DNA from 3 places in the Shinella oryzae genome. Region 2 is predicted to be linked to each of the others. Evidence: riboswitches for the same ligand, from Rfam matches in the RefSeq annotation. Region 2 holds a riboswitch; each other region holds the start of a gene.
What was found. A riboswitch is a leader RNA that binds a small molecule or an ion and turns the genes downstream of it on or off. The one in region 2 is predicted to bind thiamine pyrophosphate.

Region 1 (9,502 bases), 300 kb from region 2:
CTGACCGCATCTGCGGCCCAGAACAGACCTGGAGCCGGATCGAGGCGCTTATGCCCCGGTTCGGCATCACGCGGCTTTCGCGCCTGACAGGGTTGGACCGCGTCGGCATCCCCGTCTGGAACGCCGTCAGCCCCAATGCCCGCTCGATCGTCATCAACCAGGGCAAGGGCATCACCGATATCGACGCAAAGGTCTCCGCCGCCATGGAGGCGCTTGAGCGGGCCGTGGCAGGCGCCCCCCTGGTGGCGACGCGTCACGCATCGCGGCGCGATTTCATGGAGGCCGGCGAAACCTGCCTGCCGCTCGATATTTTCGTTGCGGCCGGCCAGGCGTTTCTCGCTGAGGAGGAGAAGCTCGACTGGCTCACCGGCCACGACGTCGTCACCGGCGACCGTGTCTGGGTGCCGCGCGACGCAATCTGCCTCGACAGGACCGATGTTGCACCGCGCTTCTGGCAGTCTTCGGATGGCCTGGCCTCCGGCAACTCCGAGACAGAGGCGATCCTGCATGGCCTGCTGGAACGCATCGAGCGGGATGCCGACCGGCTCTGGCGCCTGCTGCCGCGTGAAAAACGCCTCGCGACCGCCATCGACCCGACAGGCTTCGGCGATCCGGTCGTCGATGTGCTCGTGGGGCGTTTTCGCGACGCCGGGCTGGACCTGCGCCTCTTCGATATTACAAGCGACCTCGCCATCCCGACCTATGCAGCGGTGCTCGGTGATGTGGGAATGCGCAACAAGAAGGCGCCGCTCTTCCACGATGCAACGGTCGGCTACGGCACCCATCCCGTCGCCGTGCGCGCCGTCATCCGGGCGCTGACCGAAGTCGCACAATCGCGCCTCACCTATATCAGCGGCGCGCGGGACGACCTTTTTGCCGAAACCTTCACCCGGCCGCTGGCGCCGGAAACGCGCGCCCTCTTCGGGGCATTGCCGACAACGCCAAAAGCCTATGGCGCACCGTCGGGCGACGCCGCAGCCTTGCTCGCGCATTGCCTGGAGGTGCTCGCCGCATCCGGCATAACACCCGTCGTCGCGGTGCCGCTGACCGATGCCTCGCTGCCCGTCTCGGTGGTCAAGATGGTCGTGCCCACTCTGGAAAACCCCGAGGGCGCGCGTCGCCACGCCGTCGGCTCCCGCGCACTCTCCCGCATGCTGTTTGGAACCTCATGAAAATCCTCTTCGCCGGCCCCAGCCTGCCGGATGCGGCCACGCTCTGCGGCGACGTCTTGGAGGTCCGTCCGCCTGCCGTTCACGGCGACGTTCTGGCGGCCGTGCGCGCCGGCGCAACGGCAATCGGCATCATCGACGGCGGCTTCGAACATGTCGCACCCGTCTGGCACAAGGAAATCCTGTATGCCTTGCACGAGGGCGTTTCCGTCTTCGGCGCGGCCAGCATGGGCGCCCTGCGCGCCGCCGAATGCGCTGCCTTCGGCATGGTGGGCATAGGACGGATCTACGAGGATTATGCGAGCGGGCGCCGGTTGGACGATGCCGATGTCGCGCTTCTGCATGGCCCGGCGGAACTCGGATATCCCGCGCTTTCCCTCCCGCTCGTCAATGTCGATGCGACGCTCGACCGGCTGGAGGCGGATCGAACGGTCGCTGCGCTTGAGGTGGCGGGCCTTCGCGACGCCGCGCGCCGGATTTTCTACAAGGAGCGCACATGGTCAGCGATCCTCAAGGCGCGTGAAAACGGGGTGTCGTGGACGGCCACGACACAACTCCTGACCGAGCGGACCGTGAACCAGAAACGCGTGGACGCCCTGGCGCTGGTGCGGGAAATGACACTCTGGGCGGGCAAAAAGGCCGAAAAACGTGGTGACTGGACGTTCCGCGCCACGTCGCTGTGGCGTATGGCGGCAGATCAATCTTAAACCGCTTTCGTCATACAATTTCGCATTCCGCGTGTGTCACGCTGGAGTCACGCGCCAAAGCCGGTCCCCACGCCTATACTCACATTCAGGGTAAAATTCGACGCGGCGGGGGCCAGCACATATGAAAATCGATACGATCGAAATGGAAGACCGCGGCGCGGAACTGATGGCGCTGGCGCGAATGCTCGCCTTCGCCGTGGAAACCGCCAAAGGCCTCGACGTCGAGGCCGTCGAATATTGCCTCGATACGGCACTGCGGGCTGTGCTGAACGAGATCGACGAACCGTCCCGCATCATGCTGACGTCGAACGACATCCTGCTGATGAACCGGTCCGCCCTCTGCTGAGCGCGAATGCAAAGGCCAGACTGACCGCCCATACCGCGATAAAGACCTGTCACACCCTTTCCTAGGCCGGCCGTACCGTTTATCGGAAGCGGGCGCGCACTCCGCGCGTGGACGGAGAGCGGTATGACGGAGATGCCCGGATGAGCGCGCTTGCGGCCTATGGCGGCCTTTTCATAGCCGCCTTCATCGCCGCCACCATCCTTCCGGCACAATCCGAAGCGGTGCTCGTCGGCCTGCTTGCCGCCGGCAGCCATTCACCCAGCCTTTTGATCATCGTCGCGGGAACGGGCAACGTGCTCGGCTCCGTCGTCAACTGGTTGCTCGGCCGGGGCATCGAGCGCTTCCGCCATGCGCGATGGTTTCCGGTCAACGCCGCAAGCCTCGAGCGTGCCGGCAACTGGTATCGCAAATACGGCTGGTGGAGCCTGCTTCTCAGCTGGGCACCGATCATCGGCGATCCGCTGACGGTGGCAGCCGGCATCATGCGCGAGCCGTTTTTCCGTTTCCTGCTCGTCGTTTCCATCGCCAAGTTCGGCCGCTACCTCCTGCTTGCGGCCATCGTTCTCCACTGGTTGTGAACTTTTTTGGCAGCCGATGGAATGGAAGCCGCGCGGCTCTCGTATATTGGGGCATGAACGCAAAGACACCCGGCTTCAACGTGATCGGACAGCTTGCGGCGCTCAGGCGCTACGCACTTTCGCTCGTCCGCAATCCGGATGATGCCGAGGACCTCGTGCACGATGCGCTGGTGAAGGCCTATGAACGGCAGGGCACGTTCCGCACTGGCGCGAATGTGCGCAACTGGCTGATGTCGATCCTGCACAATGCGCATGTGGACCGCTTGCGCCAGCGCCGTTCGATGCAGCGCCGCCACGATGGCGCGGCCGAAGTCGCCGAAACCGCGATACCGGCCAACCAGGATCATTCGGTGCGCCTCACGCAGCTGCGCAACGCCTTCTTCACGCTTCCCGAAGAGCAGCGCGCGGCCCTGCACCTCGTCGCCATCGAGGAGCTTTCCTACCAGGAAGCGGCGACCGCCCTCGGCATTCCCGTGGGAACGCTGATGTCACGCGTCGCCCGGGCGCGCGAGCGCCTGCGCACATTCGAACAAAGCGGCCCGTCCGCGACCGTCACGCATCTCAGGATTGTCGGAGGCACTGGCGATGACCAGCAATGACCCCATCCTCGAAGCCGATCTCAACGCCTATGTCGACGACCAGCTGGCCGTCGGGCGGCGCATCGAGGTGGAGGCCTATCTGTCGGAACGCCCGGCCGTCGCCGCGCAGATCATGAAGGACCTGCGCGTGCGCGACGAGCTGCGCCTGGCGCTTGCGGACCACCGCACCGTGATCCGGCAGGAGACGCGCGAGGCCGCGCGCCAGCTGGAGCGTTCGCTGTCGCGCCGCCGCATCCTTGCGGTCTTCCGCCGTGCTGCAGCGATCGCGCTCTTCGTCGCGGCAGGCTGGGTCGCGCATGCCGTCTTCGGCCCCTTCGGCGCGACCGAGGTCATCGCCTCGGTGCAGCCGCCGGCCTTCGTGGAGGAAGCGGTGCGCGCACACCGGACGACGCTTCTGCGCGACACGATGGCATCTCAGCCGGAGACGGAAACGTTCGACCGTGCAGAGATCCGCTCGGCCACCGCCATCGTCCTGCCGGACCTGCCGAAAGGCTGGACCCTGCTCGATACGCAGGTCTTCCCCTCGGCCTATGGCCCGAGCGTCGAGCTGGTGCTGCAACCGGAGGCGAACGAACGCCTCTCGCTCTTTGCGGTGCGCCCGGGCTCGTTTGCCGTGCAGCATGTCCTGCTGTTCCACGCTGACAACGCCCGGGCCGCCTACTGGCAGATCGGCGACGTCGCCTATGCCCTGGTGTCCGAAAGCCGCAAGGCCGACGACCTGACGCAAACCGCGCGGGAACTTTCCCGCACGCTCTACTGATCAACCGTTTCCATAAGGAGATATGAGATGGAACCCGTACAACAGCGATTCGGCTACGGCGCACAGGCGCAGTCCGCTGCCCTCTTCGACGAGGGCCTGCGCCAGCACATGCTGCGCGTCTACAACTACATGGGCGCCGGCCTTGTTATCACCGGCCTCGTTGCGTTCATTGTCGGCTCCACGCCGGCGCTCTACGTGCCGATCTTCTCGTCGCCGCTCAAGTGGGTGGTGATGCTGGCGCCGCTCGCCTTCGTTTTCTTCTTCTCGTTCAAGATCCAGACGATGTCGGCCAGCACGGCACAGATGACCTTCTGGGCGTTTTGCGCCGTCATGGGCCTCTCGCTCGCATCGGTGTTCCTTGTCTTCACCGGCATGAGCATCGCCCGAACCTTCTTCATCGCCGCAACCATGTTCGGCGCCACGAGCCTTTACGGCTATGTGACGAAGCGTGACCTTTCGAAATTCGGCTCGTTCCTGATCATGGGCCTGATCGGCGTCATCATCGCTTCGATCGTCAACATTTTCCTGGGCTCCAGCGCCCTGCAGTTCGCAATCTCCGTGATCGGTATCCTCGTCTTCGTCGGCCTGACGGCCTGGGATACGCAGAACATCAAGTCGCAATATGCCGAGAACATTGACCAGGAATCCCAGCAGAAGATGGCCGTGTTCGGCGCGCTCTCGCTCTACCTGAATTTCGTCAACATCTTCCAGCTGCTGCTGAATTTCACGGGCGAACGCGAATAGTTTTCGCGAATGGTTTCAAAGGGAACGGCGGGGCTTGCTCCGCCGTTTCTTTTTGTGTGCGGCACAGAAAAAAGTAAGTATGAACTTACTTTATGAACCCCGTTGACAAATCGACCCATAGCGTTTTTGCTTAAGGCATTCACCAGGGGGGTCCCGACAAGGGGCTGAGATACTGCTGGCTTTCGCAGCGCAGTGACCCGTTGAACCTGATCCAGTTCATACTGGCGTAGGGACGGTGCAAGCGCTGTGGCAGGACATCCGATAACCCGGATTCCGTGTCCAGCGTCCTTCCATCATTCCGGCTCTAGGACTGGGTCTCCAAACCGAACTTGGAGCCTCACGATGAATATTGCCGCCCAAAAGCTCACCCCGACCGTCACCACCGGCGCCCTGCCCGCCTCGCGCAAGATCCACATTGCCGGCGAACAGCATCCCGAAATCCGCGTGCCGATGCGCGAGATTTCCCTCCACCCGACCTCGGGAGAGCCGCCCGTCATCGTCTACGACGCCTCGGGCGCCTATACCGACCCCAACCACATCGTCGCCATCGAAAGCGGCCTGCCGCGGCTGCGCGAAAGCTGGATCGCCGCGCGTGGCGATACCGAAGACTATGAAGGCCGTCACATCCGCCCGGAGGACAACGGCTTCGCGACCGGCGAGCGTCTGACACCGGAATTCCCCGTTCGCAACCGCCCGCGCAAGGCGAGGGACGGCAAGGCTGTGACCCAGCTCGCCTATGCCCGCGCCGGCATGATCACGCCGGAGATGGAATTCATCGCCATCAGGGAAAATCTCGGCCGCAAGGCCGCGAAGGATACACTCGTGCGCGATGGCGACAGTTTCGGCGCGCATATTCCCGATTTCGTCACGCCGGAATTCGTCCGTCAGGAGGTCGCCAGTGGCCGGGCGATCATCCCCGCCAACATCAACCATCCCGAGGCCGAGCCGATGATCATCGGCCGTAATTTCCTGGTCAAGATCAACGCCAATATCGGCAATTCCGCCGTTACCTCCTCCATGGCCGAAGAGGTCGAGAAGATGGTGTGGGCGATCCGCTGGGGCGCCGATACCGTCATGGACCTGTCGACAGGCCGCAACATCCACAACATCCGCGAATGGATCGTCCGCAATTCGCCGGTTCCGATCGGCACCGTGCCGCTCTATCAGGCGCTCGAAAAGGTCAACGGCATCGCCGAGGACCTGACCTGGGAAGTCTTCCGCGACACGCTGATCGAGCAGGCGGAACAGGGCGTGGACTATTTCACCATCCACGCCGGCGTGCGGCTGCATTACATCCCGCTCACCGTCAATCGCGTCACCGGCATCGTCTCGCGCGGCGGCTCGATCATGGCCAAGTGGTGTCTTCATCACCACCGCGAAAGCTTCCTCTATGAGCATTTCGAGGAAATCTGCGACATCTGCCGCGCCTATGACGTCTCCTTCTCGCTCGGCGATGGCCTGCGCCCCGGCTCGATTGCCGACGCCAACGATGCGGCGCAGTTCGCCGAACTCGAAACGCTTGGCGAACTCACGCAGATCGCCTGGGCAAGGGATTGCCAGGTCATGATCGAAGGCCCCGGCCATGTGCCGATGCACAAGATCAAGGAGAACATGGACAAGCAGCTGAAGACCTGTGGCGAGGCGCCGTTCTACACGCTCGGGCCGCTCACCACCGATATCGCGCCCGGCTACGACCACATCACGTCGGGTATCGGCGCGGCGATGATCGGCTGGTTCGGCACGGCCATGCTCTGCTACGTCACGCCGAAGGAACATCTCGGCCTGCCCGACCGCAACGACGTGAAGGTGGGCGTCATCACCTACAAGATCGCCGCCCATGCCGCCGATCTCGCCAAGGGGCACCCGGCGGCGAAGATCCGCGACGACGCGCTGTCGCGCGCCCGCTTCGAGTTCCGCTGGGAGGACCAGTTCAACCTGTCGCTCGATCCGGAAACGGCCCGCTCCTACCACGACGAGACGCTGCCCAAGGAGGCGCACAAGGTGGCGCATTTCTGCTCCATGTGCGGTCCGAAATTCTGCTCCATGCGCATCTCCCACGACATCCGCGCGGAAGCGCAGAAGGAGGGGCTGGAGGCCATGGCGGCGAAGTTCCGTGAGGGCGGCGACCTCTACATGCCGCTTGGCACGACACCTGCGGGAGAATGACCATGCGCATCCTGGTCAAGGGGGCCGGCGTCGCCGGCCTCACCGTCGCATGGCAGCTTTACCGCCATGGCTTCGACGTCACCGTGCAGGAAAAGGCCGGCGCTGTCGGCACCGGCGCATCCGGTTTTGCCGGCGGCATGCTGGCGCCGTGGTGCGAGCGCGAGAATGCCGAAGAACCGGTGCTCTCGCTCGGGCGAATGGCGGCCGACTGGTGGGAGGCCGCCCTGCCCGGACAGGTCCAGCGCTGCGGAACGCTGGTTGTCGCAGGCGGGCGCGATACGGGCGAACTCGACCGCTTCGCCTCGCGCACCACCGGCTGGGAATGGCTGGACGAGGCGGCGATCGGCGCGCTCGAACCGGATCTCGCCGGCCGGTTCCGCAAGGCGTTGTTCTTCCGCGAGGAGGCGCATCTCGATCCGCGTCGGGCGCTCTCCGGCCTGACCGCCGCGCTTGAGGAGGCACGCATGCGCTTCCTCTTTGGCGACAGCAAGGACAAGGGCGCTTTCGACCGGATCGTCGATTGCACCGGTGCAGCCCGCATCGGCCAGTTGCCGGAGCTGCGCGGCGTGCGCGGTGAGATGCTTTATCTCGAGACCGAAGAGATAAACCTCTCCCGTCCCGTCCGTCTCCTCCATCCGCGCCACCCGATCTACATCGTGCCGCGCGATAAGAACCGGTTCATGGTCGGCGCGACCATGATCGAGACGGATGATGCCGGCCCGGTGACGGCCCGCTCGATGATGGAACTGCTGAACGCCGCCTATGCACTGCATCCCGCCTTCGGCGAGGCGCGCGTGGCCGAGACCGGCGCGGGTATCCGCCCCGCCTACCCTGATAACCTGCCGCGCGTCACGGCGCTCGGCGATACCATCCATGTCAACGGCTTTTACCGCCACGGCTTCCTGCTGGCGCCCGCCATGGCGGGCGAGGTGGCCCGGCGCCTGCTGGCGGAAGCCCCGCAACCGGAGAGGCTGGCATCATGACCTTCATCATCAACGGCGAGGAACAGGACGTGGCGGCAACGACGCTCGCCGCCCTGCTCGATGTCCTCGAATACGAGGGAGAGTGGCTTGCGACAGCGGTGAACGGAGAGCTCGTGCACCGCGAGGATCGCGCCGCCTTCACGCTCGGCGAGCGGGACCGGATCGAGATCCTCTCCCCCATGCAGGGAGGCTGACATGCTGAAGCTCTACGACGTTACCGTCCAGTCCCGTCTTCTGCTGGGCACGGCCCGCTATCCCTCGCCCGCTATTCTTGCCGAAGCCGTGCGGCGCTCGAAGACGGAGATCGTCACCGTATCGCTGCGCCGCGAGACGGCGGGCGGCAAGGCGGGCGGCGCGTTCTTCAAGATGATCCGCGCGCTTGGTGTTCGCGTTCTGCCCAACACGGCGGGATGCCACAGCGTGCAGGAGGCCGTGCTGACAGCGAAGATGGCGCGCGACGTGTTCCGCACCGACTGGATCAAGCTGGAGGTCATCGGCCACCACGACACGCTCCAGCCGGATGTCTTCGGCCTCGTCGAGGCGGCACGCATCCTGACGGCCGAAGGGTTCCAGGTTTTCCCCTACACGACGGACGATCTCGTGGTGGCGGAAAAACTGCTGGACGCCGGCTGCCGTGTGCTGATGCCCTGGTGCGCGCCGATCGGCTCGGCCATGGGGCCGGTCAATCCGCAGGCGCTGCGCAGCTTCCGCGCGCAATTCCCCGATGTGCCGCTGATCGTCGATGCCGGCATCGGCCGCCCCTCGCATGCAACGAGCGTGATGGAGCTCGGTTACGATGCCGTCCTGCTCAACACCGCCGTTGCGAACGCCGGTGACCCGGTCGCCATGGCCGAGGCCTTCGCGCTTGCCCTCGAGGCCGGGCGGCTGGCGCATGCGGCGCGTCCGCTCGAGCCGCGCGACATGGCGGTTCCCTCCACCCCCGTCATCGGAAAGGCCGTCTTCGCATGAAACTCGATCCGTTCTACCTGATCGTCGACAGCGCCGACTGGATCGAGCGCCTCGTGCCCATCGGCGTCAAGCTCGTTCAGCTGCGCATGAAGGACGTGTCGGAAGACGACCTCCGCCAGCACATCCGCCGCGCCAAGACCGTCTGCGCCGGGCACGGCTGCGTGCTTGTTATCAACGACTACTGGCAGATCGCCATCGAGGAAGGCTGCGACTTCGTGCATCTCGGACAGGAAGACCTCGCCGATGCCGATATTACGGCCATCCGCGCCGCCGGCTTGAAGCTCGGCCTGTCGAGCCATGACGAAGCGGAGCTGGAAACCGCGCTTGCCGCACAGCCGGATTATATCGCACTGGGCCCTGTCTGGCCGACGATCCTCAAGAAGATGAAATGGGCGCCACAGGGCGTGGAACGGCTGAAGACGTGGAAGGCGCGCATCGGGCCCATGCCGCTCGTCGCCATCGGCGGCTTGAACCCGGACAG
Region 2 (9,502 bases):
TCTCTCTGCAAGGATCGACACGGCGGTGTCCTTCGCCGGTTTCCGGAATGGGCAGTGCCGTTTGACAACCGGAGCGCACGCCTTGGCGCTCCGTGGAAGGTGTCTCCACCTCCCGGCCTTTCTCCATGCCGGCGGACGATGCCGACGCATCCGCCAATGCCGATCCCCTTGTGTGCCGCACAGGCACGCCCGGCGCGCCGTTCGGGGCCTGAGACGGGATCGGTCCGACATCCCGCCATTTCCCCCGTGTCGCCGGAGGGAGACCATTTTCCGCAGGCCCGGTGCATGAGGTTTTGCGTCATCCCCTCAAGCCCCGCGCCGACCCCGCCTCGCCGCAACGCCTTGCGGTGTATCCGAGGGCGGGATGGGGGCATTGTAGGGGCGGGTGGAGAAGGCGGGGAAATCGAGGCGGGATTTTGTTGGAAAATCAGCGGGCGCGATGCGTTTACGTCCCCGGGTCAAGCCCGGGAATGACGACGGCTACGGCAAGCGCCGATAACCGCACCTGCGCATTATTCGGCGATGATCTTGTATTTCTCGCCGGGGCGGACCGTGCTGGTGACGGTCATGGCGTTGATCAGGCGGAAGAGGTCGAGCTTGCGGTCGGTGCCGAGCATGCGGCCGGCCAACGTGGCGACGGTATCGCCCGGGCGCGCGGTGACGACGCGCACGCGCAGCGGCTTCAGGCTCTCGACTTCCGCCGGCGTGAGCTTGCGGAACGAGGTGCGCAGGGTGTTTGCCGTCGGCTCCAGCGCCGGCGAGCCGGTCGGCACGGCCGTCAGGAAACGGTAGATCTTCTTGTCGATGCGCACGACGGTCACGTCGAATTCCCAGCGGTCGGCGGCGGCGCGCGCCGTCGCGGCCTCCAGCCCGTTGAGGCTGACGGAGCGGATCGTGTCGGGCCTCAGGCCCGTCACCCAGCCGCTGGAAATGTAGTTGACGAGGTTCTGGCCGCGGCTGTCGGCCACGCCGTCGAAGCGGATGGCGACATCGCCGGGGCCGGTCGCCAGCACCGCATCGGCCTTGTTGTCGATCTGGAAGCCGGCCGGCACGTCGAAACGGATGCCGAGCTTGCCGTGCAGGAAGGTCTGCCCGCGCACATAGCCCTCTTCCGGCGCATCGCCGTAGAGCAGCCCGTCGATGCCGGCGAGATAGTAGTCGCGGCCGCGATCGCCGACGGTTCCCTCCGCGCCGAAGGCACGCGCATGCATGCGCGCCAGTTCCACGCGCTGCGGTGCGTTGGGGTGGCTCGACAGGAAGTCGAGGCTCTGGTCGGCATCGGGATCGACCGCCGTGAAGCGGGCATAGGCCGCCATGGAATCCAGGAAGCGGGCGGCGGCGTAGGGGTCGTAACCCGCCTCGCCCAGCATGCGCACGCCGATGACGTCGGCCTGGAGCTCCTGGTTGCGCGAGAAGGCGGCGAGGCGCAGCTTGCCGCGCGCCAGCGCCTGCTTGCCGGCGATGTTGCTGGACAAGACCTCGGCCACCACGCGGCTGGCGATGACCTCGGCCTCTTCCTTCTTCTGCCGCTCGATGCCGTGGTTGGCGGTGACATGCGCCATTTCATGCGACAGGACGGCGGCGACTTCGGAGGCATCGTCGGCAAGCGCCAGCAGGCCGCGCGTCACGTAGAGATAGCCGCCCGGCAGCGCGAAGGCGTTGATCGCGGGCGAATTGAGGATGGTGATGCGGTAGGACTGGTTCGGGTTTTCCGAGACCTGCGTCAGCGCGCCGGTAATGCGCGCGACAAGCCGCTCCGTCTTGGCGTCCTTGTATTCGCCGCCATAGCTCGCGACGATGCGCGGATGCTCGCGCGCGCCCATCTGGGCCCGCGGGTCGTTCTTCTGCACCTCATCGACGATCTGCGGATTGGAGGACGGCGCGATCGTCGGCTCGTAGCTCTGCTCGATCAGCGACTGGCAGCCGGTCAGCATCGTGGCGGCGAGCAACAGGGCCGCGACGGGCCTGGTCACCCCGCGTCCGGATACGATTGCAGCTGCCTGCCTTGCCTTCGCCATGTCTCTAGCCCACGCCCCTTGATGGGTCCGCTCCCGGTCTGCAGCCAAAGCATGCGGACACGGCGCGGATCGTGCGTTTGTGAATGCAGGAGATAGACGCGCCCCATACGGTCGGCAACTCCCTATTCAACAAACGGTTCCCATGTGGCTCCGGTGACACAGGGGGGCGACCAAATTGTGGCACCGGGCGCGGCAAAACCGCCGCGGCCCACGCTAAGGCACGGAACGGCCGAGGAATTTCGCGATGTCGGCGGGCTCCCGCCGGGCGAGGAAATCGCCGGCCGGCTCGTGGAAGCGGATTTTTCCATCCGTCACGTAGATCACCTCGTCCGCCAGCCGGCCGATATCCTCGGGCTGGTGGGTGATGAACAGCATGGTCGCCTGCGTCTCGGCAACGAGGCCGGCAAGCAGCGCCGCCATATCCGCCCGCATGGCGGGATCGAGTGCGGCGAAGGGTTCATCGAGCAGCAGGATCGGCCGGCGGCGCACCAGCGCGCGGGCCAGCGCCACCCGCTGCCGCTCGCCGCCCGACAGCGACCCGGGCAGGCGCGTCTCGTAGCCGCCGAGACCGACGCGGGCGAGCGCCTCGGACACGCGGCGCCGCCCCGCCGCATCCAGACGCAGCCCCGGATCGATGCCGAGGCCGACATTGTCGGCGATGGTGAGGTGGGAGAACAGGTTGTTGTCCTGGAAGACGATGGAGACCGGCCGCTCGGCGGGATCGCGGCCCGCCATGTCCTCGCCCAGCAGGCGGACCGAACCGGCCGCCGGCGGCTGGAAACCGACGATGACATTGAAGAGGGTCGACTTGCCCGCACCCGACGGGCCGACCACGGCGACGGCCGCGCCGGGCTTTATGGCGCAGTCGAAGGCGAGCGTCTTTCCGGCAAAGCGCACGGTGACATCGGAGAGGGCGATGGCGGTATCAGGCATCGGGGCCGGGCCTTTCGGGGACGCGCTCGGGAGCGGTCGAGGGCAGCGTCAGGAGCAGGCAGAGCACGCCCAGGATGAGCGCGATGCCGGCGGCATCGGCCGTGCGGTAGCTTGCCATGCGCGAATAAAGCAGCCAGGGCAGCGTGACGAAACCCTCCGCGCCGAAGATGGCGACGGCGCCGAGATCGCCGAGCGACAGCGCCATGGCGAAGGCAAAGGCGGTGAGGAAGGGTTTCTTCAGCGCCGGCCAGTCGATCGTCATGAGGCGGCGGGGACCCGTGATGCCGAGGCTGAGCGCGAGGCGCGCCGTGCGGGCAAGATGAGTGCGATAGGCAGGCCCCAGCACGCGCACCACGAAGGGAAGCGCCATCAGCGCATTGATGACGGTGACGATGGCCGGGGCGAAGCGGCCGGTTTCGCCGAAAAGCCGCAGCATGAGGAACCAGCCCGTGGCCACGACGACCGGCGGCACGAGCAGGATGAGCGAGCCGACGGCCGGAAGCGCGCCCGCCATTATCAGCCGGGCCGGGCCCGCCGCGCCGCTTTCGGCGAGCTGCGGCACCAGCACGACGGGCAGCGCGATGGCGAGGCTGAGGCTGGCGGAGGCAAGCGAGATCGCAAGGCTGGTGAGAAGCGCGCGGTGCAGCATCGGATCGAGCGCGAGCCGGCCGAAATCGGCGGCGAGGCCCGAAACGAGCGTCGCCAGCAGCGGCGCGGCGGTGAAGAGGGTGAAGGCGAGGATGACGAGCCCGTCCGTGACGCGCCGCCGGCGGCCGTCGAAGCGGCGGATGGCGCGGCCCGCCGTCACGCCCTCATCCTGCGGCCGGCCGAACAGCGAGAGCACGAACAGCAACAGCGCCGTAACCGCGATCTGCAGGAAGGCGAGCAGGACGGCGCGGGCGGGATCGAAATCGAAGCGCAGCGCCTGGTAGATCGCGACCTCGATGGTGGTGGCGGCCGGCCCGCCGCCGAGTGTCAGAACGAGGGTGAAGCTCGTGGCGCACAGCATGAAGACGAGGCCGGCAATGCCCGGCAGCACGCGCCGGATGACCGGCCATTCGATGAGCCGGAACACCGCCACGCCGCCCATGCCGAGATTGGCCGAACTCAGCCAGTATTCCGCCGGGATGCGGTCGAGCGCGGCGACGAGGAAGCGCACCGCGAGCGGCAGGTTGAAGAAGACATGGGCGATGAGGATGCCTGTCAGCCCGTAGACGCTGACCGGATTTTGCAGGCCGGCAAGGCGCAGGAGATCGTTCACCACGCCCTGGCGCCCCCAGATCTCGATGACGCCGAGGGCGGCGACGAGCGCCGGCAGGCCGAGCGGCACGGCCGACAGCCGCAGGATCCAGACGCGGCCGAGAAAGGCGCGCTGGCGCGCCAGGGCACGCGCCACGGGAATGGCGAGCGCCACCGACAGCAGCGTGGAAAGCGCGGCCTGAAGGAACGTGAAGCGCGCCACCCGCAGGATATAGGCATCGAACAAAGGCGCGCCCGCGCCGGCCCCTGCACCGGCCCCTGAACCGGCATGGGCAAGCAGCACGGCCGTCGCCACGCCGACGAAGGCCAGCACGCCGCCAAGCGCGAGCGCGCCGGCGATATCGAGCGTGCGTCTTTCGGCGCGGGCGAAGATCACGGTGTTGACCCGGCTACTTGGCGCTCATCACGGCGAGCCATTCGTCGATCCAGGCCTTGCGGTTGGCCGCGACCTCCTCCGGCGACATGAGGAAGGTCTTCTCCGGCTTGACCAGCGCATCGAAGGCGGCGGGCAGCGGATCACGGGTCTTGCCAGCCGGCATCATCCAGTTGGTTTCGGGAATGATCGACTGGAAATCCGGCCCCGTCATGTAGGTGAGGAACTGGCGGGCCAGCGCCTTGTCGCCGGCGGTGCGGGTGAGGCCGGCAACCTCGATCTGGATATAGTGGCCTTCCGAGAAGGCGGCCGCCTTGTAGCGCTCGTTCTTCTCCGCGATGACGTGATAGGCGGGCGAGGTCGTGTAGGACAGCACCATCGGCGCCTCGCCCTTGGTGAACAGGCCATAGGCTTCCGACCAGCCCGGCGTGACGGTCAGGACACGCCGCTTGAGCTTTTCCCAAGCCTCGGGCGCCTTGTCGCCATAGACCGACTTGACCCAGAGCAGCAGGCCGAGGCCCGGCGTGGAGGTGCGCGGATCCTCGATGACGATCTTCTCCGCGGGGTCGCCTTCGACCAGCTCCTTGAGGCTGGTCGGCGGGTTCTTCAGGGTCTCGCTGTCATAGACGACGGCGAAGTGGCCGTAGTCGTAGGGCAGGAACGTATCGTCGGAGAAGCCGCCGGGCACCGTCAGGTCCTTCGGCGAGAGGCCATGCGCCTCGAACAGGCCCGTGGCCTTCGCCTCGGCGATTAGATTGGTATCGAGACCGAGCACCACGTCGGCCTTGGTGCCCTCGCCCTCCAGCTTGAGGCGGGTCAGGAGCTCCACGCCATCGGCCACGCCGACCCATTCGACCTTGCAGCCGCATGTCTTCTCGAACTCTTCCTTGACCTTGGGGCCCGGGCCCCATTCGGCGATGAAGCTCTCATAGGTGTAGACGGTCAGCGTCTTTTCCTGCGCCGATGCGGGCACAGCGACACAAACGGCAAGCGCCGTAACCAATGTGGAAAGTAGCGTGCGCATCCGCGCCTCCTTGTTTGTCACAACGGGAATAGGGCGCTGGATTGAGCCGTCTAATCCCTCCGCCGGTACGAGCCGGATCAGGTTCTTCGGGTTGGCGTGACGCCTCTCAGCCAGCAGACCGAAACCTGCGGGCACCCCGTTAGAGCAGCACAAGGCATAATCCGGCCCGCGACGGCGCGCAAGGGGCGGACCGGAGAGCAAAGCCCGGCAGGCGGGAATGGACGGAAAATCGGCCTGTTCCGTAGGAAACAGCGGGCAAGGCGGCGCTGTGCGACCTTCTCATCACCGGACGAGAACAGCTCGTCGCATCCATCAGGCCAGAGATCAGGAGAGACCCATGCGCAAGACCATCGTTTCCGCCACTGTTGCCCTCGTCGCCGCCGTTTCCTTCGCGGCACCGTCATATGCCTGCTACGACAGCTATGGCTACGAGCAGCCGCAATGCTTCATCAAGAAGGTGAAGTCCTACGATTATTACGGCGACGTCGTGATCCGGAAGATCAAGATCTGCAACTGAGCGTCATCATAAATGACCTCCCCGAAGGCCCGGATGTCCCTGCATCCGGGTCCTTTGCTGTCGGGAGCGCGAGGAAACAGCCGGCGTCAGGCTGCTCAGGCGTAGGCGAAATCCGTGGTCTTGCTGACCAGGACGGCCTTCAGCTTTTCCAGCGCCCGGTTCTCGATCTGGCGGACGCGCTCCTTGGAGATGCCGAGCAGGACGCCCAGTTCTTCAAGCGTTGCACCGTTTTCGGCGAGGCGGCGGGCGCGGATGATCTTCATCTCGCGTTCGTTGAGTTCGCCGAGCGCCGAATAGAGCCAGAGATGGCGGCGTTCGCCATCGATGGAGCCTTCGGCCTGCTCGTCCGGCAGGGGAGCCTCGCTGGCGAGAAGATCGATGCGGCTGGCGCCCTCGCCCTCATTGGGCGAGATCGGCGCCTGCAGCGAGATGTCCGACGAGGACAGGCGCGCATCCATGGTGCGCACGTCGGCGGTGCTGACACCGATGGCGGCGGCGATTTCCTGATGCATGGCCTCGGCGGTGAGACGGGTATCGCCGCGGGCGAGACGGGCGCGCAGGCGGCGCAGGTTGAAGAACAGCGCCTTCTGCGCCGAGCTGGTGCCGCCGCGCACGATGGACCAGTTGCGCAGCACGTAATCCTGAACCGAGGCGCGGATCCACCAGCTGGCATAGGTGGAGAAGCGCACCTGCCGCTCCGGCTCGAAGCGGGCGGCGGCCTCCAGAAGGCCGATATAGCCTTCTTGCACGAGATCGCTGAGCGGCAGGCCGAAATTGCGGAACTTGCCCGCCATCGAAACGACCAGGCGCATATGGGCCATGGCGATGCGGTTGCGGGCTTCCTGATCGTGATTGTTCTTCCAGGCCTGGGCAAGCGCCTGTTCCTCGTCCCTCTCAAGGTAGGGCGCGGACATGGCAAGCTTGATCATGCGGCGCTCTGCGGTCGTCGTAGCCATGCGTCTCTCCACGTGAACCGAACCGGCTCCGGGGAGGCATGAACCACCCGTTCGCCCATAGAGAAGACAGTCCGGAGAGGCTAGTGGATCGCCCGGCACGGCCGGGACAATGCCGCGGCACAGCGCCCTTCGGTCATCCTCGGCCAGTCAAACGGGCGTGCCGCAAAAAAGTTCCATAAAAAAACCCGGCTGTCGCCAGCCGGGCTTTAAATCGTGACGGAGCGCCCTAGATCAGGCGGCCTCGTCCTGGCTGTCATCTTCCTCGATGGCCTTGCCGCGCTTCGGACCCTTGGCGAGGTTCGTCTCGACGAGACGGACGGCTTCGGTTTCCGACATCTTGTTGACGGCGGCGATTTCGCGGGCCATGCGGTCGAGAGCGGCTTCGTAAAGCTGGCGCTCGGAATAGGACTGCTCCGGCTGGTTCTCGGCGCGATAGAGGTCACGGACCACTTCGGCAATCGAGATCAGGTCGCCGGAATTGATCTTGGCATCGTATTCCTGCGCGCGGCGCGACCACATGGTGCGCTTCACGCGGGCCTTGCCCTGGACAACCTTCAGCGCGCGGTCGACGAAATCGGTCTCCGACAGTTTGCGCATGCCGATGGAAACGGCCTTGGCAACCGGCACCTTGAGACGCATCTTGTCCTTTTCGAAATCGATGACAAAAAGCTCAAGCTTCATGCCGGCGACTTCCTGCTCCTCGATGGCCACGATCTGGCCGACACCGTGGGCGGGATAGACGATCGACTCGCCGGTCTTGAAGCCCTGGCGCGTGGAAGATTTCTTCTGCTGGGTCGTCATTCTGTTCAAATACTCCCTGTTACACTCCCCGATGAGGCCGGGGTGGGTCCGGGGACCCGGGAAAGACGGGGGGCACCCTGCGGTGTCACCACTCTGGTCCGTCCGCCATGCGCAAAGAGGTCCACTGCAACGCGATCACATGCGAGCAACCGAGGTTGCCTATGGGAGGTGAGCGACGGTGAGGGATCGTTTGCTTTCGTGGTGGTGTTCGGGCACGCAAAATGCCGCGATGTGGATCAGTATCAGGACCCTACCACAAAAAAGTGCCGAAATCAATAATTTGCTTCGCATGGGTCATCAAGCCTGCCCTATCGCCTTTTGGCGAGGACAGGCTTTTTTCCCCAGCTTCGGCGGCCGCCGTGCGGCCGGTCAGTCGCCCTTGCCCGGATTGGGCGAGAAGTACTGCTCGTACTTGCCTTCCACGCCGTCCATTTCCTTGGCCTCGGGCATCGCATCCCGCTTCACGGTGATATTGGGCCAGATAGACGCGAATTCCGTATTGATCTTCAACCACTTGTCGAGGCCCGGCTCCGTATCGGGCTTGATCGCCTCGGCGGGACATTCCGGCTCGCAGACGCCGCAATCGATGCACTCGTCCGGGTGGATGACCAGGAAGTTCTCGCCTTCGTAGAAGCAGTCGACAGGGCAGACTTCGACACAGTCCGTATATTTGCAGCGGATGCAGTTGTCGGTCACGACATACGTCATGATGAACTCCAGAAAAATCACAAGCAGGCGGACGGCGGAACCGTCCATTGCCGCAAAGCCTGTCACGCAATCGGCTGGCAGACAGCAGGAGATGCGGGAAGCAGGCTGTCCGGTGGCTGAGGTAAAGGCTTTGCGGGCGCTTTGCAAGCGTAATACATGCGCGATCTGCGGCTTGCGAGGTATAGAATTCTAAAGCGCGGCCCGGAACGGCCCGGCACTCAGTCGTCGCCTTCGCCCGGATAATCGTGCAGGCGGTCGATCTCGCGGCGTTCGCGCTTGGTGGGCCGGCCGGCGCCGCGCTCGCGCGTGGCCTGGGCGAAGAGATTGCGTTCCTCGCGCGGCGGCGGGGGCGGCGTCATGTCGCTGTAGAGAAGGCGGGCCTCCTCATAGGGGCCGCGGCGCTCGCCGGTCTGGAGCACCTTCACCACCATGTCGTGGCGCTCGAGCGAAAGCACGACGACATCACCGGGACTCACGGCATAGGAGGGCTGGCGGACGGCGAGATCGTTGACGCGCACATCGCCCGCCTCGACGGACTTCGCCGCCAGCGAGCGCGACTTGCGCAGGCGCGCGAAGAACAGCCACTTGTCGATGCGCTGTCGCGCCTGACCTTCCGGCTGTTCCTCGTCGCGCGCCATGGCCTACTTCTTCAGTTGCTCCTTGAGCGCCGCGAGCTTTGCGAAGGGCGAATCCGGATCGATCGGCTTCTCCTTGCGGGGCGGACGGGCCTCGAACTTCGCCTGTTGCGGCTTTCCGCCGCGCTCGTTGCGCTCGCCGCGCTGTTCGTTGCGGTCGCGGTTGCCACCCTGCGGCTTTCCGTCGCGGCCGCCGCGGTTCTGGTCGGGACGGCCGCGGCCGCCTTCGCGACGCTCGCCGCGCTCACCGGCCTGCTGGCCGCGGTTGCGGTCGCCG
Region 3 (9,502 bases), 430 kb from region 2:
AAGAAGCAGCCCGGCGAAGGACCGCCGCCGCTGATGCTGTCGGAAAACCCGGATATCCTGAAGACCATCGGCCATCATGCGAAGCGCCCGACTGTCGTCGTCGGCTTTGCGGCCGAGACGCAGGATGTCGAAAACAACGGCCGGGTGAAGCTCGAAAAAAAGGGCGCCGATCTCATCGTCGCCAACGATGTCTCGCCGGAAACCGGCATCATGGGCGGCACGACGAACAGCGTGAAGCTCATTACCGCCGACGGCATCACGGCATGGCCGGAGCTTTCCAAGGACGATGTCGCCGATCGTCTCGCCGGCTGGATTGCCGAACGGCTTATTTGACGAGGGCGAGCTTGGCTTCCATCGATCCTGCCGGGCGGCCGGCAGGCGAGAAGATGCGCATGTCGACGCCGTTTTCGCCGAGCACCACGGCGCTGCCATCGGGGATTTCCACCCAGGCCTCTGTGTCGTCGTTCAGGGGCTCGGACACGAGGCAATAGCCACCGGCATCGCCCATCGGCGCGGCGTAGAGCGTCGGTGCCGCATAGTCCGTCGCGTAGCGCACGGCATAAAGCTGGTTGCCATCGGAAAACGCGGCCGTGAACCGCACAAGCACCTTGTGCTCCAGATGGGCGGCAAGGCGCTCGACGAAGGCGATGGTTTCGGCCATGGCGCCGAGCGGATCCCGGGCAAGGCCGAATTGCAGCGCCAGCAGGAAGAGCAGTTCCGAATCCGTGGAGCCCGTGCGCGCGCTGTAGAGATCATTGTCCAGCATGGTCTCGAGCGGCCGGCGCAGATGCTCGAAATCGGCGATCTGTCCGTTGTGCATGAAGGACCAGATGCCGTGCACGAAGGGATGGCAATTGTCGCGCCGCGTGCCGCCACCCGTCGCGGCGCGGACATGGGCGAGGAAGAGCGGCGAGCGGACCTGCCGCGCGATGCTGCGCAGGTTGCAGTCGGACCAGGCCGGCAGGATATCGCGGTAGCGGCCGGGCTCCGGGCGGTCGCCGTACCAGGCGATGCCGAAGCCGTCACCGTTGGTGGCCGTCTTGGCGCGCGTGGCGCAGTGGGACTGTTCGATCAGCGAATGGGCGGGCGAGGACACGAGTTCCTCGAGAAAGAGCGGCTCTCCGCGATAGGCTGCCCAACGGCACATGACATTTCCTGCTTGATTGGACCGGTGCGAACCGGTGACGGATCCGACGCATTAACCATGGCACTGCCCGGATTTTCAACGCAAATGGGTAAAAATGCGTTAACGAAAGTAAACGGACGGAAACCATGCGTGTCATTCCCGCACGGGCGAGCCGCACGGCTGCACGCCGCGAAAGTCGCTTGTGTGAACACTGCGTTTCATGTCGGGCAGATTTCGTGAACAATCGCGCCGGCGTATAGAAGGGGCAAGCAACCCAGTCGAAAGGACTTCTCCCATGTCCATACGCCCCGTCAAACACGAAAGCATCGCCCGCCCCGCCATGGAAGGCGCCGGCGTGAAACTGCACCGCGTCTTCGGCTTCGGCGATCCGTCGCTGACCGACCCGTTCCTGATGATGGACGACTTCCGCAACAACGATCCCGACGACTATATCCGCGGCTTCCCGTGGCATCCCCACCGCGGCATCGAGACCATCACCTATGTGCTGGCCGGCAGCGTCGAGCACGGCGACAGCCTCGGCAACCACGGCGTCATGGGCGCCGGCGACGTGCAGTGGATGACGGCCGGCAGCGGCATCCTGCACCAGGAAATGCCGCGCGGCGACTTCGCCGGCAAGATGCATGGCTTCCAGCTGTGGGCCAACCTGCCCTCGTCGCTCAAGATGACGGCGCCGCGCTACCAGGACATCAAGTCCGCTGATATTCCCGTCGCCGTCGACGACGACGGCACCGTGGCGCGCGTCATCGCCGGCAGCTTCTGGGGCAAGACCGGCCCGGTCGACGGCATCGCCGCCGAGCCCGTCTATCTCGACATCTCGGTGCCGCCGGGCAAGACGAAGCGCCTGCCGGTCGATACCTACCGCTCTGCCTTCGCCTATATCTTCGCCGGCTCCGGCACGTTCCGCGACGCCTCGAAGCCCTTCGGCGTGAAGGTGGAAAAGGAGTTCCAGGGCGAGGAGCTGAACATCCGCGACCTCTCCGGCAACCGCACGCTCGTGGTCTTCGATACCGGCGACGAGGTGACAGTGCAGGCCGGCGAGCAGGGCATCCGCTTCCTGCTGGTTTCGGGCAAACCCATCGAGGAGCCCGTCGCCTGGCACGGCCCCATCGTGATGAACACCCAGGCCGAGTTGCAGCAGGCCATGCGCGAGCTGCGCAACGGCACCTTCATCAAGCCGGCGCATTGACGTCGCGCGACAGGCGCCTATCCTTCCGCCTTTACCCGAGGCGGAAGGACGAGAGATGCGGATCGACGGACAATGCCATTGCGGCTTCGTGACCTACGAGGCCGAGATCGATCCCGATGGTCTGCTCATCTGCCACTGCACGGATTGCCAGCGGCTGACCGGCTCGCCCTATCGCGTCACCGTGCGCGTGCCGCGGGCCGATCTCACCCTCACCGGCGAGACGCCGAAGGTCTATACCAAGATCGCCGAAAGCGGCCGCGAGCGATTTCTGCACTTCTGCCCGGAATGCGGAACGCCGCTGTTTTCCTCCGGCACGGGCGAGGCGGCCGCCTTTTGGGGCATCCGTTGGGGCAGCATCAACCAGCGCGCCGCCCTCAAGCCCAAGCGCCAGATCTGGTGCTCTTCGGCCACCGACTGGTTCGGCGAGACCAAAGCCCTTCCCGGCACGCCGCGGGAGTAGGGCGTGGCAAGCGGCCGTTTCCAGGTCCTGCGCACGGCCATCGACGGCGTCGAGGCCGTCATCGCCGACAGCAGCCACGCCTTCGCCCGCCACAGCCACGACACCTACGGCATCGGCCTGGTCGAACGCGGCGCGCAGACATCGGCGAGCGGGCGCGGCCGCGTGGAGGCGCAGGCCGGCAACACGATCACCGTCAACCCCGGCGAGGTGCATGACGGCGCGCCGCTTGGCGGCGCGTCCCGCGCCTGGCGCATGCTCTATATGCGGCTGGATATCGTCGCGGCCGCGGCACAGGACATTTTCGAAGGGGACACCCGCGAGGAATTTTATGCGCCCGTGCTGGACGACAGCCGCGTCGGCCGGCTTGTCGCGGCCGCTCTGACGGCGCTGGTCGATACCAAGGCCGCAGCAATCTGCCGCGATGAGCGGCTTCTCCTGCTGCTGGCGGCGGTGCTGCGCGAACGGGCGCCGCGCCGCGAGGGCATTGCGGCTGCCGGCATCGCCCGCGCACGCGAGCGGATCGACGCCGACCCGGTCTCGCCCGTCACGCTCGATGCGCTGGCCGCCGATTGCGGCCTTGGCCGTTTCCGGCTGGTGCGGGATTTCGCCCGCGCGACGGGGCTGACACCCCACGCCTATCTCATCCAGCGCCGAACGGATCTCGCCCGCCGCCTCATCGCCGCCGGCAATCCGCTTGCCGATGCCGCGGCCGGCGCCGGCTTCGCCGACCAGAGCCACATGACCCGCAACTTCACGCGGCGTTACGGCTACACGCCGGGCGCCTATCTGGCCGCCCTCACCTGACCTGCAATTTCGTTCAAGACCGCGATGACCGTCCGGTGTTTCCTGCCGCCTCTTCAAGCGCATGGAAACCCGACATGACCACCGAATTCCTCATCACCTCGCTCATCGTCATCCTGCTTCCGGGCACCGGCGTCATCTACACCGTGGCGCGCGGGGTCAGCGGCGGCTTTCGCGCCGGCCTGCTTGCGGCCTTCGGCTGCACGCTGGGCATCATCCCGCATATGCTGGCCAGCATCGCCGGGCTCGCCGCCATCCTGCATGCCAGCGCGCTTGCCTTCGAACTCCTGCGCATCATCGGCGTCATCTACCTGCTCTTCATCGCCTGGAGCATGCTGCGCGAAAGCGTTGCGCTCGATACGGCACCGGACCAGCCGGTCGAGGCGGCCGCGCGCATCGTGCGCAAGGGCGCCTTCACCAATGTCTTCAACCCCAAGCTCTCGCTGTTCTTCCTCGCCTTCCTGCCGCAGTTCGTGCCCGATGGCGCGCCGGACCTGACGGCGCGGATGCTCTTGCTCGGCGGCGTGTTCATGCTGCTGACCTTCCTGGTCTTCGCCGTCTATGCCGCGCTCGCGGCCAGCCTGCGACGGCAGGTGCTGGGCCGACCGGCGGTCATGACCTGGATGCAGCGCAGCTTCGCCGCGGCCCTGGGGCTCATGGGCCTGCGGCTGGCGCTTTCGGATCGCTGACCGTCACGCCCAGAGCGCGTGGAAATGATGCAGCGGACCGTGCCCCGCGCCGACTGCCAGCGCACCGGATCCGCGCACGGCACCGGCGACGAAGCTCTTGGCCGCGGCCACGGCCTCAGGCAGCGAATGCCCCTTGCCCAGTTCCGCCGCCACCGCGCTCGACAGCGTGCAGCCGGTGCCGTGGGTGTTGCGCGTGAGCACGCGCACGCCCTCGAACCAGCGCAGCGCGCCCGGCATGGCGAGCACATCCGGGCTCTCGTTGCCCGGCAGATGCCCGCCCTTCAGCAGAACCGCCTTCGGCCCGAGCGCCAGCAGGCGCTTCGCCTGGTTTTCCATCGCAGCCCGGTCGGTCGCCTCGGCTTCGCCGAGCAGGGCGGCCGCCTCCGGCAGGTTGGGCGTGAGCAGCGTGGACAGCGGCAGCAGCCGGCGCGTCAGGGCCTCCACGGCGTCTGCGGCCAGAAGAGAGGCCCCGCCCTTGGCGATCATGACGGGATCGAGCACGACGGGGACGGAGCGATGCGGCGACAGGGCGTTCGCCACCGCCTCGGCGATCTCGCCCGAGGCGATCATGCCGATCTTGACGGCGCCCACCCGCACATCGGCAAAGACATCGGCGATCTGCGCGGCGACGAAGGCCGGCGGCACGAGATGCACGCCCGAAACGCCCTGCGTGTTCTGCGCCGTCAGCGCGGTCAGCACGGCCATGCCATAGGTGCCACGGGCGGCGAAGGTCTTGAGGTCGGCCTGGATGCCGGCGCCGCCCGAGGGGTCGGAGCCTGCGATCGAGAGGATGTTTGCGATTGTGTCTGCCATCTCGCCTCCTTGCGGACGGAGGCGGGCGCGGGACAACGGCGAATGCAGTGCCAGCGACTCCCTCCGCCGGCATGATCCGGTTCAGGTTCAAAGGGTGCTTCTCAGCCCGCCTGCGCGGACGCCCCTGTCTGGCAATGCTTTTCGCAAATGGAGAGGCGCCTGTCACCTTGAAAGTGACAGGCCGCCGTCACGCCTTGGTGACGTGGTACTCCTTGATGGCGACCATCTTGATCGCGGGGTAACGCTCCGCCTCGTAGCGCAGCGAAAAGCTGTCCTGCGCAAGGAAGACCGGATCGCCATCGAGGTCGCGGGCGATATCGCCGCGGCGCTGAGTGACGAACTTGTCGAGTTCGGCCGCATTGTCGGAGGAAATCCAGCGGCAGACGGAAAAGCGCGACATTTCGAAGGAGACCGGCAGGCCGTATTCCTGCTGCAGGCGCTCCTTGAGAACGTCGAGCTGCAGCGCGCCGACGACACCGACGATGGCCGGCGTGCCGTCTTCCGGCGAGAAGAGCTGCACGACGCCCTCTTCCGCCATCTGCTGCAACGCTTCCTTCAGCTTCTTGGCCTTCATCGCGTCTTCCAGCCGCACGCGGCGCAGGATTTCCGGCGCGAAGTTCGGCACGCCCTCGAACACCAGCGCCTCGCCTTCCGTCAGCGTATCGCCGATGCGCAGCGTGCCGTGGTTGGGAATGCCAACCACGTCGCCGGCATAGGCCGTATCGGCCAGCTGGCGCTGCGAGGCGAAGAAGAACTGCGGTGCCGAGAGGCCGATCTGCTTGCCGGTGCGGGCAAGGCGCACCTTCATGCCGCGCTCCAGCATGCCGGAGCACACGCGCGCGAAGGCGATGCGGTCGCGGTGGTTCGGGTCCATGTTGGCCTGGATCTTGAAGACGAAGGCCGTCATCTTGTCTTCGGCGGCGTGGACCTTGCGCACATCTGCCACCTGGTCGCGCGGCGGCGGCGCGAAGGCGCCGAGCGCGTTGATGAGATCGCGCACCCCGAAATTGCGCAGCGCCGAACCGAAGAAGACCGGCGTCATATGGCCTTCGAGGAAGGCTTCGCGATCGAACGGCCGGCAGGCCTCGCGCGCCAGTTCCATCTCGTCGATGAAGGCTTGGCGCTCGTTTTCCGGCAGGTGTTTGGCGACTTCGGCGGCATCGTCCATCCTGGTCGGCTGGACCTGCGTGTCCGAGCCGCGGAAGGTGCGATCGGCCAGATGATAGGAGCCGCAGAAGGTCTTGGAGCGGCCGACCGGCCATGTCACCGGCGCGGTATCCAGCGCCAGCTTCTCTTCCACCTCGTCGAGGATCTCGAAGGGATCGCGGCTCTCGCGGTCCATCTTGTTGACGAAGGTGATGATCGGGATATCGCGCAGGCGGCAGACCTCGAACAGCTTCAGCGTCCGCGGCTCGATACCCTTTGCGGCGTCGATGACCATGACGGCCGCATCCACCGCCGTCAGCGTGCGGTAGGTGTCGTCGGCGAAGTCTTCGTGGCCGGGCGTATCGAGAATGTTGAAGACGTTGCCGTCATATTCGAAGGTCATGACCGAGGTCACGACCGAGATGCCGCGCTCGCGCTCGATCTTCATCCAGTCCGAACGGGTCTGGATGCGGTCCTTCTTCGCCTTCACCTCGCCGGCGAGCTGGATGGCGCCGCCGAACAGCAGCAGCTTTTCGGTGAGGGTGGTTTTACCGGCGTCCGGGTGCGCGATGATCGCGAAGGTGCGGCGGCGGGAGACCGCCTCGGCAAGGGTTTCGGCCATGTTCAAGCAATATCCTGTGAGTTGGCGCGGTCTTTACAGGCTCCGCCGCGAAGATGCAATTGACGGCCCGCGCCTGCGGCCGGCTTATGGGTGTCATGAACGCGCACGCTCCCGCCAAGCCCACGCTCTCCCTCGTTCGCCTGCCGAACGGTGCGGATATCGAGCTCCCCGCCTACGAAACGACGGGCGCCGCCGGCATGGACCTGCGCGCGGCGGTGGATGCCGACGCGGCCCTCACGCTTGCGCCGGGAAAACGCGCGCTCGTGCCGACCGGCTTCATCTTTGAAATCCCGCATGGCTACGAGGCCCAGATCCGGCCGCGCTCCGGCCTCGCCTTCAAGCACGGCGTCACCTGCCTCAACACGCCCGGCACCATCGACAGCGATTATCGCGGCGAGGTGAAGGTGCTGCTCGTCAATCTCGGCGAGGAAGCCTTCACCATCGAACGCGGCATGCGCGTCGCCCAGATGGTCATCGCGCCCGTGACGCAGGTGGCCGTGCGCGAGGCCGTGGAGGCGAGCGAAACCGCGCGCGGCGCCGGCGGCTTCGGCTCCACCGGCGTGCGGTGATGTCATCCGACAAGGCGGGCCTCATCTTCCGCGCACATTACTTCGACGACCGCGCGGCCTGGCAGGGCCTCTGCGATCTGCTCCGGGACATATTCGAGATCGATGTCTCCGGTCTTGACCGGTTGGGCGGACCGGACCCGACCAGCGCGCCCTTCGGCTTCTTTGACGCCGACGGCACCTGCATCGCCAATATCACCGCTTTCGCCATGCCGCTCGTCATCGACGGCGTCTTTGTGCGGGCGGCGGGCCTGCAATCCGGCGCGGTCCGGCCGAGCCATCGCGGCCGCGGGCTCTATCGCGCCGTCATGGAGGCGGCGCTCGATCATTGCAACGCCGAAGGTTTCGAGGCCGTCGTGCTCCTGACGGACACGCCGGCGCTCTACGAGAAACACGGCTTCCGCCCGCTCCCGCAGCACCGCTTCGCCGGCGTGCCTCCCACGGGCGGGCGGGCGTTCGCGACCCGCCGGCTTCACCTCGCGAACGAGGCGGACCTGACGCTGCTCAGCCGGCTGCTCGATGGCCGGGCACCGGTTTCCGACCGCTTCGCGCCGCTCCGGCAGAAGGAAATGTTCCTGTTCAACGCATCGCTGATGCCGGATCTGAAGCTCGACCTCCTGGAAGAGGCGGGCGCGGTCGTCGCCTGGCAGGCGGATGGCGAAGGCAATGTCGATATCCTCGACATCGTCGGCACGCGCATGCCCGCCCTCGCGGATATCCTGGCAAGCCTCGATGTCACGCCACAGCGCGTGACCGTGCATTTCGCGCCCGATCACCTGGCGTGGGATGGCGAAGCGATTGCCGATGACGGCGAAATGGTCCTCATGCTGCGCGGCCCGGACGATCTTCAGCCCGCCCTGCCCTTCGCCCTGCCGCCGATGGCGGCGTTCTGATCAGCGGCGCGCTTCCGTCGCCATGCGCAGGGCGAGCCCGGCCAGCACCGTGCCCATCAGCCAGCGCTGCACGAGCCCCCAGCGCGGGCGCGCTGAAAGAAGGGCCGCGACGGAGCCGGCCGAAACGGCGATCAGCGCGTTGACGCTGACGCTGATGACCACCTGCACCCCGCCCAGCACCAGCGATTGCAGGAGAACGTTCCCCTTTGCCGGATCGATGAACTGCGGCAAAAGCGAAAGATAGAGTATCGCGATCTTCGGGTTCAGGAGATTGGTCAGAAACCCCATGAAGAAGAGCCTGCGGTTGCTGTCGCGCGGCAGCGCCTTCACCTCGAAGGCCGAGCGGCCGCCCGGGCGCAGCGCCTGCCAGGCAAGCCAGGCGAGATAGAGCGCGCCGGCAAGCCGCAACGCATCATAGGCAAAGGGCACCGCCATCAGGAAGGCGGTGATGCCGAGCGCAGCCGACAAGACATAGAAGACGAAGCCCAAAGCGACACCGCCGAGCGAGACGAGACCGGCCGCCGGGCCCTGGCAGATCGAGCGGGAGACGAGATAGATCATGTTCGGCCCCGGCGTCAGCACCATGCCGAGCGCGATGAGAGCGAAGGCGGCAAGGCTTGTCGGGTCGGGCACGGACGTTTCTCCCTGATGCGCCCCTAAAGCCTACGCCGCGGCTGCGGCCATCGCAAGGAGGGCCTTGTCCCGGTGACAAGTGAGCCATCGCCTGCGTGGCATATGGTTTGCGAAACTGCAGGCTCCACGGCACCATCTGCTCCTTGGCAGGGAGACTGGAAGCACCGGGCTTTCAGGCTTACACCCAAGCGAGGTTAGCGCGGGCCAAGGTGATGGATTCAGCGCGCACTCGACCCATTGCCGGAAAACCACGTCGGGCTTAAGAGGAACCGATCAAGGAGCCCTCCATGTCGCTTGCCGTCCTTCTCGCCTATTCCGGCGCGCTCTTCATCGCCGCCATCATTCCCGGCCCCGGCATCACGGCCATCGTGGCCCGCGCGCTCGGCTCCGGTTTCCGGCCGACCTTCTTCATGGGGCTCGGGCTCATCCTCGGCGACATGGTCTATCTGACGGCCGTCATCCTCGGCCTCGCCTTCATCGCGCAGACCTTCACCACGGCCTTCATGGTCATCAAGATCGCCGGTGCGCTCTATCTCGGCTATATCG

Region 1: it holds a riboswitch for thiamine pyrophosphate, as region 2 does, so the genes downstream of both, thiC (phosphomethylpyrimidine synthase ThiC) here and thiB (thiamine ABC transporter substrate binding subunit) in region 2, are expected to answer to the same signal.
Region 3: it holds a riboswitch for thiamine pyrophosphate, as region 2 does, so the genes downstream of both, thiD (bifunctional hydroxymethylpyrimidine kinase/phosphomethylpyrimidine kinase) here and thiB (thiamine ABC transporter substrate binding subunit) in region 2, are expected to answer to the same signal.

Annotation. Positions count from the first base shown of each region.
Region 1 is NZ_CP081987.1:2,572,365-2,581,866, forward strand. Features, by position in the region: gene K6301_RS12540 (YcaO-like family protein) at 1-1,172, shown strand, start outside; gene K6301_RS12545 (TfuA-like protein) at 1,169-1,876, shown strand; gene K6301_RS12550 (hypothetical protein) at 1,998-2,222, shown strand; gene K6301_RS12555 (YqaA family protein) at 2,363-2,800, shown strand; gene K6301_RS12560 (sigma-70 family RNA polymerase sigma factor) at 2,854-3,399, shown strand; gene K6301_RS12565 (anti-sigma factor family protein) at 3,386-4,159, shown strand; gene K6301_RS12570 (Bax inhibitor-1/YccA family protein) at 4,187-4,903, shown strand; TPP riboswitch at 5,038-5,154, shown strand; gene thiC (phosphomethylpyrimidine synthase ThiC) at 5,246-7,069, shown strand; gene thiO (glycine oxidase ThiO) at 7,072-8,052, shown strand; gene thiS (sulfur carrier protein ThiS) at 8,049-8,246, shown strand; gene K6301_RS12590 (thiazole synthase) at 8,248-9,021, shown strand; gene K6301_RS12595 (thiamine phosphate synthase) at 9,018-9,502, shown strand, end outside.
Region 2 is NZ_CP081987.1:2,877,331-2,886,832, forward strand. Features, by position in the region: gene K6301_RS14070 (M48 family metalloprotease) at 513-2,018, opposite strand; gene thiQ (thiamine ABC transporter ATP-binding protein) at 2,232-2,951, opposite strand; gene thiP (thiamine/thiamine pyrophosphate ABC transporter permease) at 2,944-4,584, opposite strand; gene thiB (thiamine ABC transporter substrate binding subunit) at 4,601-5,608, opposite strand; TPP riboswitch at 5,646-5,757, opposite strand; gene K6301_RS14090 (hypothetical protein) at 5,946-6,125, shown strand; gene K6301_RS14095 (RNA polymerase factor sigma-32) at 6,221-7,081, opposite strand; gene K6301_RS14100 (CarD family transcriptional regulator) at 7,313-7,882, opposite strand; gene fdxA (ferredoxin FdxA) at 8,252-8,590, opposite strand; gene K6301_RS14110 (RNA-binding S4 domain-containing protein) at 8,809-9,228, opposite strand; gene K6301_RS14115 (helicase-related protein) at 9,232-9,502, opposite strand, start outside.
Region 3 is NZ_CP081987.1:3,309,639-3,319,140, reverse strand. Features, by position in the region: gene coaBC (bifunctional phosphopantothenoylcysteine decarboxylase/phosphopantothenate--cysteine ligase CoaBC) at 1-333, shown strand, start outside; gene K6301_RS16180 (class II glutamine amidotransferase) at 326-1,147, opposite strand; gene K6301_RS16175 (pirin family protein) at 1,422-2,333, shown strand; gene K6301_RS16170 (GFA family protein) at 2,389-2,793, shown strand; gene K6301_RS16165 (AraC family transcriptional regulator) at 2,797-3,597, shown strand; gene K6301_RS16160 (LysE family translocator) at 3,672-4,283, shown strand; gene thiD (bifunctional hydroxymethylpyrimidine kinase/phosphomethylpyrimidine kinase) at 4,287-5,096, opposite strand; TPP riboswitch at 5,138-5,232, opposite strand; gene K6301_RS16150 (peptide chain release factor 3) at 5,284-6,864, opposite strand; gene dut (dUTP diphosphatase) at 6,960-7,433, shown strand; gene K6301_RS16140 (GNAT family N-acetyltransferase) at 7,433-8,323, shown strand; gene K6301_RS16135 (LysE family translocator) at 8,324-8,908, opposite strand; gene K6301_RS16130 (LysE family translocator) at 9,244-9,502, shown strand, end outside.